2 regions of the Litorilinea aerophila genome follow, and region 2 is predicted to be linked to the other one. Evidence: riboswitches for the same ligand, from Rfam matches in the RefSeq annotation. Region 2 holds a riboswitch; the other holds the start of a gene.

Region 1 (7,094 bases), on a different contig from region 2:
TCCTGCCGGCGGAAGCGCTTGAAGGGCGTGGGGTCGCCGTTGCGTACGCTGGCAATCACCGCTTCGTGGACCTGGCGCACGTTCTCGCCGCTGGAGGGGCGGATCATCATGCGGCTGTCCACCCAGCGGAGGAACTGCTCGAAGTTGTCCAGGCTGCCCTTTTGGATCTCTTCCATCATCTCGGTGTAGCCGATGAGCCCTGAGTTCAGCACCAGGCAGATGTAGGCCAAATAGTCCTGGTTGTCCTCCGTCAGGAAGTGGTAGCGGGAGCGGTTGAGCTCGCTGTACTGCCGTTCAAAGGCCTCCTGGTCGAAGTCCTCGCCCAGGACGGCATCCATGGTGCGATAGATGCCCTCCAGCCGGGCTTTGTTGATGACTGCGTCGTTGCGGCCTTTGGCGCCCAGGGCGGTCTTGTCGATGTCCACCACCATAACGGTGCGCTCGTCCAGGTGAAAGTTTCCTTCCTCCACCAGCCACCGCACCCAATCTCCCAGGGAGGCCCAGCGATTGGCCACGTAGATGCGCTCGTCCTCGTCGATGTCAACCACGGATTCTTCATCGGGCCGTTCCGCGCCGATGAAGCAACTGCCTTCCCACTGGCCCAGCCGCTTCATGTTGAGATAGGCCTGGCCGTCGTTGAGCCGGGTGTCCCCCACAAACAGGATCTCCCGGATTGCCGCGGAGACTTTGCGCAGCCGTTGGGCCTCTTCCACAAACCAGACGGCGGCTTTGGCGTATTCCCGGTCCAGTTTGCGGGGAATGCGGTCACTGGTCAGGTCCATCCTGTAGGCGGCCGAGCGCAGGCCGGGCAGTCGAGCATCCACCGGTTCCAGATTGCGGTAGATAACCAGGTCGCCAAAATAGTCATAGAGGCTGGCTCGCCCAAAGTTCCGCAATTCGGTCTCCCCTTCCATGGTCGGATGAATCCTCGTGGTTGACACCGTATTCACATTGTCCCCCTATTTCCAATCACTGAACGCTTGGCTCATCTACCCCTCACCCCCAGCCCCCTTTCCTGCGTTTTGTGGGCGTGAGGAGAGAAGAGTCATTTCCCTTCCCACGACGGGGAAGGGGGCTAATGGGATGCTGCCTGTGATGTCATCTCCTCCCCAACCTGATATGATGAAAATGCGTTATGCCACCTGGAGCGACTGGGCTAACGCCGCCCCTTCGGGCCCCAGGTAGCCCTGCGCGACGATAAGTTCGGCATTGAGCAGGCTGCCGCCGGCGGCTCCCCGGATGGTGTTGTGCCCCAGGACCAGAAACTTGGCGTGGAACAGGGGATCCGGGCGCAGCCGGCCCACCACAGTGGCCATGCCGGGCACGGTGCCAGCCAGGCGATCCAGGCGAGGCTGGGGGCGATCCTGGGCCGGGTTGTAGAGAATGGCCGGCTGGGGCGCGCTGGGCAGGCGTAACTGCTGGGCCAGCGGCCTGTAGGATTCCCACGCCTCCAGGATGGCCTCCATGGTCGGCGCCTCTTCGAATTCTACGCTGACGGCTTCCAAATGTCCATTCCGCACAGGAACCCGGTTGCAGTGGGCGCTGATGGTCAGCTCTGCCGGGCGAATGCGGTCACCTTCCAGGGTCCCCAGGAGCTTGTGGGGCTCCTTTTCCTCCATCTTCTCCTCTTCGCCGCCGATGTACGGGACGATGTTGTCCAGGATGTCCATGCTGCTCACGCCGGGGTAGCCGGCGCCGCTGATGGCCTGCATGGTGACGACAAAGACTTTCTTCACGCCAAAGCGCAGGTGCAGGGGATGGAGGGCGCTGACCAGGTGGGTGGTGCTGCAGTTGGGGTTGGTGACAATGAATCCACTCCACCCCCGGTTTCGGCGCTGGACTTCCAACAGGGCCAGATGCTCGGGGTTGACTTCGGGAATGAGGAGCGGGACATCCGGGTCGTAGCGGTGGTTGCGGGCGTTGCTGCAGACGCCGTAGCCCGCGGCGGCAAAGGCCTCCTCGATCTCCCCCGCCGTCTCCGAGGGCAGGGCGCTGAAGACCAACTGGCAGTCGATCCCAGGCGCACATTCTTGCAGGATCACATCCCGCAGGTGCGCTGGCATGTCTCCCCGCAGGTTCCAGCGGCAGGCTTCTCCATAGGGCTTGCCGGCGTTCCGCTCGGAAGCGCAAAGGGCCGTGATTTCGAACCAGGGATGCCCCTGCAGCATTTGCACAAACCGCTGCCCCACGGCTCCTGTGGCGCCCAGCACGCCCACCTTGATCTTCGGCACACTCATCGGTCTATCTCTCCGGTTCTCCGGTTCTCTGTTTTTCCGGTATCGTGTTGCATTTCCTTGGGGCCCGTCTGTCCTTTTAGCCTGTAAAGGCCAGTTCCACGATATCGCTCAGGACACCGGCCGCCGTCGCGTCCACACCAGCGCCTCGCCCCTGGATCACCAGTGGGTTGGGATGATACCAACGGGTGTGGAATTCAACCAAATTGTCGGTTCCCCGCAGCCTGCCCAGGGGGCTGTCGGCGGAGACCAGGGTCGGCCCCACCCGGCATTGTTGCCCTTCCACAGTGGCCGCGTAGCGCAGAACCTGCCCCTGGGCGGCGGCCTCGGCCACCTGGCGCTGGAATGTCTCATCCAGCTGGGGCAGGGCATCCAAAAATTCCTGGACCGACAGGCTATCCATCTCTGGCGGATAGAGCCCGGTGACCTGTACATCGGCCAGGTCTAGCCGCCAGCCCAGGCCCCGGGCCAGGATCAGCGCTTTGCGGGCCACATCGATGCCCCCCAGGTCATCCCGGGGATCCGGCTCGGTATAGCCCAGGCGATGGGCTTCCCGCACAATTTCGCTGAAGCGGCGGCCTTCCTGGAGGCCGGTCATCACGTAGCCCAGGGTGCCGCTGAAGGTGCCGGCAATCCGGCTGACCTCGTCGCCGCTGGCCACCAGGCGGTTGAGGGTGGCAATGACCGGCAGGCCCGCGCCCACGGTGGTTTCCCACCGGCTCATCCCCAGGTGATGGGTGAGGGGATGGGCGGGGCCACCTTCTTCGCCAGCAGTGGCACCGGCCGCGGCCAGCCGGTCGTACACCTCCTGGTCGACGGTCAGCGGTTTTTTGTTGGCCAGTACAATTTTGTAACCACGCTCCAGGGCGAGAAGGAGTGCGGGGACGGTGGCTTCGCTGGCCGTGCAATCTACCACCACGGTGCCGTCTCGGCCGGCGATGTCGACGATGCCGGCCGGGTCGCCTTGGGGGCCGCCCAGGGGGTGATTGGCCAGCCGCCCACCCTGGGCCTTGAAGTCCACAAGCTGGAGAAGCGCTTCGTCGTCGATGCCCGTTTCATCCACCACCGCGCCGTCCCGGTCGCAGAGGGCGACGATGGGCAGGGTCAGGCCGTAGCGCAGGGCATGCAGGCTTCGGTGTTCCACCATCTGGCGGACCAGCGCGCGCCCCACGCCTCCAACACCAAACAGAATGACATGTAGTACTCGCATGCAAGCCTCGAATCTATGGCCGGCTGCTCTGCCCGTCCGCTCCCTGTCCATTCAGGGGCCGGGCTCTCGGGAAAAAGGGGAGCACAAGACCAGGCCTGGCTCCCCCTTTATTCTATCAAATTTTATTATAAGACGGCCAATAACTCAACCATCGAAAAAATAGCGCTGGGACATCTCCGTCTGGCTGTCGGTTTGGCAGGGGGTCAGGGCGTCCCAGCAGCCATTTTCCCCAGCACTGGCGAGCGGTTGTAGCTGCGTTCGCCGGTGGGTTTATCCAGCTCGAAGATCTCGTGGATGGCGCTGACGGCCGCCGCAGTATCCCGGGCTTCCACCACCAGGCTCACATTGGCCTCGCTGGAGCCCTGGGCGATGGCGATGACGTTGATCTGCTCCCGGCCCACGGCGTTGAAGATGCCTGCTGCCAGGCCGGGCGTTCCCCGCATGCCACTGCCTACTACAGCCACGATGGCGATATCCGGGTGGTCGAAGATGCGGTCAATGTAGCGGCGTTCCAGTTCGGCCTTGAACTCTTCCTTCAGGGCTTCCACCACGGTGGCCGCGGCGGATTCGGGCACCACGAAACAGATGCTCTGCTCGCTGCTGCTCTGGCTGATCATGAGGACGTTGGCGCCCACCCGGGCCACGCTGTTGAAGGTCCGCGCCGCGATGCCCGGCACGCCGATCATGCCCCGACCGGCCACGGTGATGAGGTTCAGGCCGCGGATGGCGGTGATGGCTTTGACCGTGCCCAGGGTCTCGCTGTCGCTGCGTTCCAGGATGCGGGTGCCGGGGTGCTCGGGCTGGAAGGTGTTGAGCACCCGCAGCGGGATCTTCTGCTCCACCGCTGGCGTGACCGTCTTGGGGTGGAGTACCTTGGCGCCGTAGTAGGCCAGCTCCGCCACTTCTTCATAGCTGAGCTGGTTCAGGCTGCGCGCGTTGGGGACGATGCGAGGATCGGCCGTCATCACCCCGTTGACGTCAGTCCAGATCTGGATCTCGTCCACGCCCAGGGCCGCGCCGATGATGGCAGCGGAGTAGTCCGAGCCGCCCCGGCCCAGGGTGGTGGGGATGCCTTCCACCGTGGCGCCGATGAAGCCGGTGATCACCGGCACGATGCCGTGGTCCACCAGGGGCTGCAGGCGGCTGCGACAGCGCTGGGTGGTCAGCTCCATGAGGGGCGAGGCGCCGCCGTGGACGTTGTCGGTGACGATGAGCTCCCCCGCGTCCACGTATTCGGCCTTGAGGCCCCGGGCCCGGAGCACCGCAGCCAGCAGGGGGGCGCTGAGCCGTTCGCCCAGGCCGCTCACCACGTCCAGGCCCCGTTTGGTCAGCTCCCCCAGGACGGCAATGCTGCTGCAGAGCCGGTTGAACTCCTGGAGGCGCTGGTCGAAGAGGGCGCCCAGCCGGGCCCGCTCGGTGCCATCTTCGATGAGCTGGCCGGCGACGAACTGGTGTTTCACCCGCAGGCTGTCCTCCACCTCCCGGAAGTACTGCTCGTCTCCCTGCGCAGCCCGCCGGGCTGCCTCGATCAGGGCGTTGGTGACGCCGCTCATGGCGCTGGTGACCACCACCACGCCGGGGCGAGGCGTGCGGGCCTGCTCTTCGACCTGGGCGGCGACGATGTTGGCCACCTGGGCAAACGCCTCGACGCTGCCCACCGATGTGCCGCCAAACTTCATGACGATCATCGCGTCGACTCCTTCAGTGAGTGCTCTCGTACCGTTGCTTTCGTACCGTCATACCGATTGTCTTGTGAAGTGCCACGCATGACTTCCCTGCAAAGAGGGCATTTTTAAACGCAAAGGCACAAAGGCGCAAAGAAACGCAGGAGAGAATCACCCGAATCAGCGTTCATCTGCGTGGGTCAGCGTCCTCATTTGACCTTTGTGCATTAGAGTCAGACCTTACTTCTCTGTCACGCAAGGGTGCGTGACCTGCGACACCGGGTGATCTATGGATCCCCTGCCGGGCTGCGGCAGACTCAAAGAAAAACCCTCTCATCGGCTACTATCGATGAGAGGGCAAGAGCTTGCATTGATCTTGACAGACGTCTCTCATCTTCCAGATAACTCTGCCGGACTTGGCACCTTGGCCGATCAGCGTCGTCGCTGAGGTACGCCAGGTTGCCGAGGTTTCACAGGGCCGGTCCCTCCACCTCTCTGGATAAGAGCCACGCTTGGTATGGAATTATTGCGGGCCAATATAGCAGCCGGCATCCGGGCTGTCAAATTCGAGACCCGGTTAAGCGGCCACCAGGGCCAGTTGCTCCTGCAGATAGGCGGGCAGGTCGGCCTCGGCCACGTCCACCTGGTCACCGGTGACCAGGTCCTTGACGGCCACCACACCCTCGGCCAGCTCCCGGGGGCTGAGCAACAGGGCAAAACGGATGTGCCGGTCGTCGGCATATTTGAATTGCTTGCCGTAGCGGTCCGTGTCCGGGTAGAGGTCCACCCGCAGCCCCGCGGCCCGCAGGCGTTGGGCCAGGGCCAGGCTGTCGCCCACGGTGCTTTCGTCGAACTGGGTGACCAGGACCTGGGGCTGGCCGCTGATGTGGGCCGGGAACATGTTCTGCTCCTCCATCAGGAGGATGATGCGCTCCAGCCCCAGGCTGAAGCCGCAGGCCGGGATCTCCTGGCCGCTGAACATGCCGATGAGGTTGTCGTAGCGGCCGCCGCCGCCCCCGGAGCTGCTGAAGCCGGCAAACTCCACCTCGAAGATGGTGCCCGTGTAGTAGCTGAGGCCCCGGGCCAGGTAGGGATCCACCCGCAGGTGATCCGCGGCGGGGCCATGTTGCGCGTAGGCCACCACGTTGCTCAGCTCGGCCACGCCCTGGCGGCCGGCTTCGGAATCGGCCAGGATCTGCTCAAGCCAGCGGAGGGTCTCCTCCACCGTGTCGGGGACGTTGGCCATGGTCTGCAGGAGGGCGGCCACGGCCTCCCGGGCGATCCCCCGTTGGGCCAGCTCTTCCCGGACGCCATCCAGGCCAATCTTGTCCAGCTTGTCGATGGCCACCAGCGCCGCGTCCTCCAGATCCGGGGGAACGCCGGCTACCTCCATCAGGCCCCGCAGGATGCCCCGATGGTTGAGGCGTATGGAAAAGGGGTGGGCCGGTCCAAAGCCCAGCTCCTGGAGAACCTGTGCCCCGGCGGCCAGCACCTCGGCCTCCACGGTCTGGCTGCGGGAGCCCACGATATCCACGTCGCACTGATAAAATTCCCGGTAGCGCCCCTTGGCGGGCCGGTCCGCCCGATAGACGGGCTGGATCTGGTAGCGCTTGAAGACCCGGGGCAGCTCGTTGCGATACTGGGCCACGATCCGGGCCAGGGGCACCGTCAGGTCGTAGCGGAGGCCGGCGTCGCTGATGCTGTCTTCGGTGGGGTGATCCCGCAGGGCCTGTTCCAGCTTCTCGCCCCGCTTCAGGACCCGGAAGATCAGCTTGTCCCCTTCTTCGCCGTACTTCCCCAGAAGGGTGGAGAGCCGCTCCATGGCCGGCGTTTCCAGGGGCTCGAAGCCGTAGCTCTGGTAGACCCGCTCAATCACCTGGATCACGTAGTTGCGCCGCAAGACGTCCTGCGGGAGAAAATCCCGCATGCCACTCAGGGGCGCTGTGTTTAGTTTTGCCATGCACTCAAGACTCCAGACGCAAATGG
Region 2 (7,094 bases):
TTGCCCCTTTGGGCGGCGGGCGGATGGCCTTCGTCGCCTCGGAGCAGGGACGCCTCTACCGCTCCGAAGATGGCGGCGCTACCTGGCGGGAGGTGTCGGCCTGGGCCGGGCTGGGGGTGGTCACCGCGCTGGCCTGTTCCCCCCACTTCCCAGAGGATGGCACGCTCTTCGCCGCCACGCCGGCCGGTGTCTTCCGCACCCTGGACGGCGGCGCCAGCTGGGAGAGCTGCACCTTTGGCCTGCTGGATCTGGACGTGCTCTGCCTGGCCTGCGCTCCCGACTTCCCGGAGAGCCAGGTGGTGTGGGCCGGTACCGCCCAGGGCGGCTTCTATCGCTCCCGCAACGCCGGTCGCGCCTGGCGGGATGCCGGCTTCGGCCTCCCCGATACCGCCATCCAGTGCCTGCTGGTCACCCAGCCGGCCCAAGACGCTGCGCCGGTGCTCTGGGTGGGCACCGAAGGCCACGGCCTGTACGTCTCCCGGGATGGCGGCGCCCACTGGGAGGCGGCCGGCCAAGCCCTGGCCCATCACAGCGTCAACTGCCTGGCCGCGGTGGAGGGTGGCTCCGAGGGGGCGACGCTCCGCCTGGTGGCCGGCACCGATGGGGGCGTTTTCTTCTCTGAAGGTAGCTTCTCCGAAGATGGCGGCCAGCACTGGGAGCCTGCCGACGGAGGAGCGTTCATCGCCCTCAGCCTGGCCGCGGCCCAAGGGGAGCCGGTCCTGCTGGCCGGCGCCTACCAGGAGGGGATTTTCCGCTCCCGGGATGGGGGCAAACGCTGGGACGCGGCCGGGACCGGCCTGGAGGCCCACGCCCCGCCGTTGGTCCGGCTCGGCCCCGGCGGCAGCCTGTGGGCCCACGATCTGGACGGCGAACTGGCCTTCTCGGTGGACGGCGGCCGCACCTGGCGTTCTCTGCCGGCGGGCGAAGAGGGAGCGGCGGTCCAGGGCATGGCGGTGGCCGTCGAGGGAGATGAGGCCATCCTGCTGGTAGCCACTGCGGAGGGGCTCTACCTGGGCCAGGCGGCGGGTCAGCCCGGCGCCGTCCCATGGCAGCGCCTGCCCGTGCCCGTCGATCCCGCCCAGATTCATCTGCCCCTGATCGCGCCCAACCTGGAGCTGTTGGTGGGGGATCAGGGCGGTAGGCTTCACCGTTCCACCGACGGTGGCCAGACCTGGCAGGCGCTGGCAGTGCCGTGGACGGGCCAGGGTCTCCTCAACCTGGTCCTGGCGCCGGACTTCGGCCATTCCCGCGGCTGCCTGGCCGTCACCGCGGCCCGCAACCGGCAGGGCAACTATGACGTGCAGATCTGGCAGGGAACGGAAGGCGGCCAGGCGTGGCAGGAGCTCCTGGGCCTGGAGACGGAAGTGCCGGCGGTGGCCGTTGCCTGGCCTCAGGATCCGGCGCACCAGAGCCGCTTCTTCGCCACCCGCCACCGGGTCATCCGGCTTTACAGGGATGCCGAAAGCGGAGAGATGGCCGTCTCCCAGGCCTTTCTCCAGGAGGGGTTGCAGATCACCAGGTTGCTTCCGTCGCCAGCGTACCAGGCGGCTCGGACGGTGCTGGCCGCCACCAGCCAGGGCGTGTTCATCTCGACCGACGACGGCACCACCTGGGCACCCCTGGGGCAGGGCCTGCCGGCCTGTCCGGTGGTGGAATTGCTGCCCGTGGACACCGGCCTGCTGGCCGTGACCCTGGGTGGCGGCCTCTGGCGGCTGGGCTGATCGGACCTGGCCGACCGGGAATGGTCCGACTTGGGACCGAAAGAAAACCGAACTTGGCAATTTGGGCCGTTTCTGCTACCATGGCCCACCATGAACAGTCGGAACAGACGCCGCAGATTGCCTCGCTTCCGCCCCGCACTCCCTACCTTCATCCTGCTCGTGGCCCTGGCTGCCATGCTGGGTTTTGTGCGGCCTGTGGCTGCCGAGGGAGATGCCCTGGCCCAGCTTTCGGCGCCGGCCCAGGAGATTGCCCGGGCCATCAACCAGGCGCGAGCCGAGGCCGGCTTGACGACGCTCACCGTTCATCCCCTGCTCAACCAGGCCGCCCAGGCCCACGCGGACGACATCCTGCGCAACCGCAATTACAGCCACCGGGGCACCGACGGCACCTACGCTTACGACCGGGTGGCGCGCACCGGTTACTCGGATGATCCCTGGGTGAGCGAGAACTGGGTGGCCAGCCGTAGTCCCCAGGCCGCCATGTCCTGGTGGATGAACGACTACATCCACCGGGTGAACATCCTGACGGCCCGGTGGCGGGAGATGGGGGTGGGGGTGGCCAGCGACGGCAACCAGATGATCTTCGTGACTGTCTTCTCGGCGGATGGTAGTGGTGGCGGCGCACCTGTGGCTGTGGCGGCCCCGGCCGCGACCCTGCCCACGGCCGGGAGCGCCTCCAGCTATCGGGTTCAGGCGGGGGATACCCTGGTGGGCATTGCAGCCCGCTTTGGCCTGAGCTGGCAACAGCTGGCCGCGGCCAACGGCCTCAGCGAGCACAGCCTGCTGCAGATCGGCCAGGTGCTCCAGCTCCCCGGCCAGGGGCAGGCGGGGGCGCCGGCCGCCGCGCCGACCCCGCCGCCGGCAGAGCTGCTGGCTGGCCTGGACCTGGAGAACGCCCGGCCATACACCGTGCGGGCGGGGGATACCCTCTTTAGCATTGCGGCCCGCTCGGGCCTCACCTGGCAGGAGCTGGCCGCGGCCAACGGCCTGGGCGAAGAAAGCCTCCTCCAGATCGGCCAGGAACTGCGGATCCCGTCCCGGCGGGCCCGGCTCCAGGGAGATGTGGCCGCGGCGTCCGCCCCTGAATCCGCCAATGCAACAGCATCCGCCAATGCAACGGCATCGGCCAAGAGTGCTCCAGCCTCCACCGCTCCGGGGCAGCCGTACCTCTACACCATCCAGCCCGGCGACACCATCATCAGCATCGCCCTGCGCCATGGCCTGGACTGGCAGGCGCTTCTGGCCCTGAACGGCCTGAACGAGTCCAGCATCCTCCAGCCGGGCCAGCAGATCCGCCTGCGCTGAGGGTCCTCCCAGACTGTCCATCCTGGGGGCCCCATTCTGCCCCGGTTTGACAAGGATCCCCATCTGGTATATTATCAGCCCGTTGTCGACAACTGAAGACAGCAGCTCTTATCCAGAGAGGTGGAGGGACCGGCCCGATGAAACCTCGGCAACCCGGCATGTTGGTGGCAGCGTCGCCACATCCAGCGCCAGGGTGCCAAGTCCGGCAGACGAGTTCTGGAAGATGAGAGACTAGATTCAAGATGGTTCCTTGCCCGGCCAAGGGCCATCCAACTTCCGTGATAGGAAAGAATCTGGCCAACGCCTCTCATCGAACCCATGAGAGGCGTTTTCTATTTTGTACTTGTTTGTTACTTGTATTGTTTCCGTATTGCACCCAACCGATCTAACAGAACCGACCCAACAGAGAGGAAAAGGAACGCCATGACCACAGAGCGCAAGTTTGGCTTCGCCACCCGCCAGCTCCACGCCGGCCAGCAGCCCGACCCGACCACCGGTAGCCGGGCGGTACCCATCTACCAGACCACCAGCTATCAGTTCAAGGACACCGAGCACGCAGCCAACCTCTTTGCGCTGAAGGAATTCGGCAACATCTACACCCGCATCATGAACCCCACCACGGACGTGCTGGAGCAGCGCGTCGCGGATCTGGAAGGGGGTGTGGGAGCGTTGGCGGCCAGCAGCGGCCACGCAGCCCAGGCCATGGCCATCATGACCCTCTGCGGTGCCGGCGACCACATCGTCAGCAGCAGCCGGCTGTACGGGGGAACCTTCAACCAGTTCAACTACACGTTCCCCCGGCTGGGCATCGAAGTCACCTTCGTCGATCCCAGTGATGTCAAGAACTTCGAGGCGGCCATCCGCCCCAACACCAAGATCATCTACGGCGAAACCCTGGGCAACCCGGACATCAGCGTCTTCCCCTTCGAGGAAGTGGCCGAGCTGGCCCGGGCCCACAACATCCCCGTGATGATCGACAACACCTTCGCCACCCCCTACCTCTGCCGGCCCTTTGAATGGGGCGCCAACATCGTGGTCCACAGCACCACCAAGTTCCTGGGCGGCCACGGCACCACCATCGGCGGCATCATTGTGGACGGCGGCAACTTCGACTGGAGCAGCGGCCGTTTCGACAACTTCACCACCCCTGACCCCAGCTACCACGGCCTGGTCTACGCCGACCTGGCCCAGATGGGCCTGCCCCCCTTCATCATCAAGGCCCGGGTCCAGATCCTGCGGGACGTGGGCGCCTGCCAGGCCCCCTTCAACAGTTGGACCACCCTGCTGGGCATCGAGACCCTGAGCCTGCGCATGGAGCGCCACGTGGCCAACGCCCAACGGGTCGCCCAGTTCCTGGAAGCCCATCCCAGCGTGGCATGGGTCATGTACCCCGGCCTGCCCAGCCACCCCGACCACGAGCGGGCCAAGAAGTACCTGCCCAAGGGCGCGGGCGCCGTCATGGGCTTTGGCATCAAGGGCGGCGTGGAGGCAGGCCGCAAGTTCATCGACAACTTGAAGCTTTTCAGTCACCTGGCCAACGTGGGCGACGCCAAGAGCCTGGCCATCCACCCGGCCAGCACCACCCACAGCCAGCTCTCCCCCGACGAGCTGGCCGCAGCCGGGGTGACGCCCGACTTCGTGCGCCTGAGCATCGGCCTGGAGGACATCGAGGACATCCTTTGGGATCTGGATCAGGCCCTGGCGGCCGCGACGAAGTAACCCGGCCCCAGGGGATGGAAGGGGAACGTGACAAGGTGACCAGGTGATTAGAGCATACAGGCTCCCTTCTGCGATATCACGTTGTCACCTTGTCACGTTCGCCCCTGAGGGATAGACAGGCAAACCTATGAATCAGATCGATCTGGCCAACTCCGTGGGCATTGTTACGCCCCAATCCTTTACCTTCGCTGAGGATGAGCCCTTCCAGTTGGAGAGTGGCGCCACCCTCAGCCCGGTGACCATCGCCTATGAGACGTATGGCCGCCTCAACGCCGACCGCTCCAATGCCATCCTCATCGTCCACGCGCTTAGCGGTAGCGCCCACGCGGCCGGCTACCATTCGCCGGATGATCCCAAGCCCGGCTGGTGGGATGACTGCATCGGCCCGGGCAAGGCGTTCGACACCAACCGCTTTTTCGTGATCTGTAGCAACGTCATCGGCAGTTGCTACGGCTCCACCGGTCCGGCCAGCATCAACCCGGCCACGGGCAAGCCCTACGGCCTGAACTTCCCGGTGGTGACCATCGGCGATATGGTGCGGGCCCAGGTCCGGTTGATCGACCACCTGGGCATCGACCAGCTCCTCTGCGTGGCCGGGGGCTCCATGGGCGGCATGCAGGTCCTGGAATGGGCCGCCCACCACCCCACCCGCCTGAAGGCCGCCATCGCCCTGGCCACCACGGCCCACCACAGCCCCATGCAGATCGCCTTCAGCGAGGTGGGGCGCCAGGCCATCTACGCCGACCCCAACTGGAACAACGGCAACTACTATGAGAGCGGCAAGAAGCCGGACGCGGGCCTGGCCGTGGCGCGCATGGTGGGCCACATCACCTACCTGAGCGAAGAGTCCATGCAGAAGAAATTCGGCCGGCGGCTCCAGGGGTTGGAGCGCTACGGCTACGAGTTTCAGACCGAGTTCGAGGTGGAGAGCTATCTCAAGTACAACGGCAACAACTTCACCCGCCGCTTCGACGCCAACAGCTATCTCTACATCACCAAGGCCATGGACTATTTCGACCTGAGCAAGCCCACCGGGTCCCTGGCCGCCAGCTTTGCCAATTCGGCTCACCTCAAGTATCTGGTCATCAGCTTTACCAGCGACTGGCTCTACCCCAGCTATCACAGCAAGCAACTGGTCTCTGCCCTGACCGCGGTGGGCGCCGATGTGACCTACGTGGATCTCCAGAGTTCCTGGGGGCACGACGCCTTCCTGCTGGAAGTGGAGACCATGACCCGCCTGATCCACAGCTTCCTGGATCGGCTGGTGCGGGAGGAGCAGGTTGCACCGCCCGATGAAGGCAGCGCTGTCGCCGCCGCGCCGGCGGCTCCGTCCGGCCAGCCAGCGGTGGGAGTGACCCGGTGAGCCAGTTGACTGTGTCAGAGCCCATCGAGGCAGAAACCCGGCTGCGGCCGGATCTGGAAGTCATTGCCAGCCTGGTGCCCCCCCGTAGCCGGGTGTTGGACCTGGGCTGTGGCGACGGGGAGCTGCTCGCCTACCTGGTGCGCCAAAAGGAGGTGCGGGGGCGGGGCATCGAGTTGAGCGAAGAGGGGGTACTGGCCTGTGTGCGCCGGGGGCTCAGCGTGCGCCAGGGCAACCTCCAGGAGGGGCTGGCCGACTACCCGGACGCCAGCTTCGACTACGTCATCCTCAGTCAGACGCTGCCCTTCCTGGACAATCCATCCATGATCCTGCAGGAGATGCTGCGGGTGGGCTCCCACGCCATCGTCAGCTTCCCCAACTGGGGCTACTGGCGTTGCCGCCTTCACCTGCTTCTGACCGGCTGCATGCCCCAGGCGCCGGACCTGCCCCAAAAATGGTACGAAGTGCCCCGCTGGCAGGCCTTCACCATCACCGACTTCGCCCGCTTCTGTCGGCAGATCGGCATCCGCATCACCACCCAGGCCTACCTGGCCCGGGGCAGGCGCATCCATGTGCGCAAGTACAAGAACCTGCTGGCCACCACGGCGGTCTTCATCCTGGAGCGAACCCACGATTAGGCGTGCCGGGGAGCGCCGTCCCTGTTGGGTGCATCCCTGTCACCCAGGAATGCGTGACCTGCGTACTCCAGACTACCCACCACCTCACCGGTCCGGCCTCCCAGACGGACGAGGATGCCGGGGTCTCGCCCGCTTTCCCTAGCGGCGGACAACGGGCAGGAAGATGGCGTAGCCCGGCACGTTCACCGCCACCGGCCCAATGGCCGCCCCTTCCCCCTGCTCGCCAATCTCTACCAGCCAGTAATAGTATGTGTTCCCGGGCTCCACGGTCTGGTCGACCATGCTGTAGAGGCTCTCACTCGCGGCGTCGGTGGCCAACAGCGCCACCGGAACGGGCTGGGCGGTGTCGAA

Evidence for each region. Region 2 has a riboswitch for S-adenosylmethionine ahead of FKZ61_RS01480 (O-acetylhomoserine aminocarboxypropyltransferase/cysteine synthase family protein). Riboswitches for the same ligand answer to the same signal wherever they lie in the genome.
Region 1: linked by a shared signal. The riboswitch ahead of FKZ61_RS13305 (aspartate kinase) and the one ahead of FKZ61_RS01480 (O-acetylhomoserine aminocarboxypropyltransferase/cysteine synthase family protein) in region 2 are both predicted to bind S-adenosylmethionine.

What each region holds. Positions count from the first base shown of each region.
Region 1 is NZ_VIGC02000016.1:16,148-23,241, reverse strand. It holds gene FKZ61_RS13320 (hypothetical protein) at 1-914, opposite strand, end outside; gene asd (aspartate-semialdehyde dehydrogenase) at 1,134-2,231, opposite strand; gene FKZ61_RS13310 (homoserine dehydrogenase) at 2,314-3,444, opposite strand; gene FKZ61_RS13305 (aspartate kinase) at 3,648-5,132, opposite strand; SAM riboswitch class I at 5,496-5,614, opposite strand; gene hisS (histidine--tRNA ligase) at 5,686-7,068, opposite strand.
Region 2 is NZ_VIGC02000002.1:40,380-47,473, reverse strand. It holds gene FKZ61_RS01490 (beta propeller repeat protein) at 1-1,721, shown strand, start outside; gene FKZ61_RS01485 (LysM peptidoglycan-binding domain-containing protein) at 1,812-3,026, shown strand; SAM riboswitch class I at 3,132-3,256, shown strand; gene FKZ61_RS01480 (O-acetylhomoserine aminocarboxypropyltransferase/cysteine synthase family protein) at 3,450-4,745, shown strand; gene metX (homoserine O-acetyltransferase MetX) at 4,873-6,108, shown strand; gene metW (methionine biosynthesis protein MetW) at 6,105-6,743, shown strand; gene FKZ61_RS01465 (S8 family serine peptidase) at 6,882-7,094, opposite strand, start outside.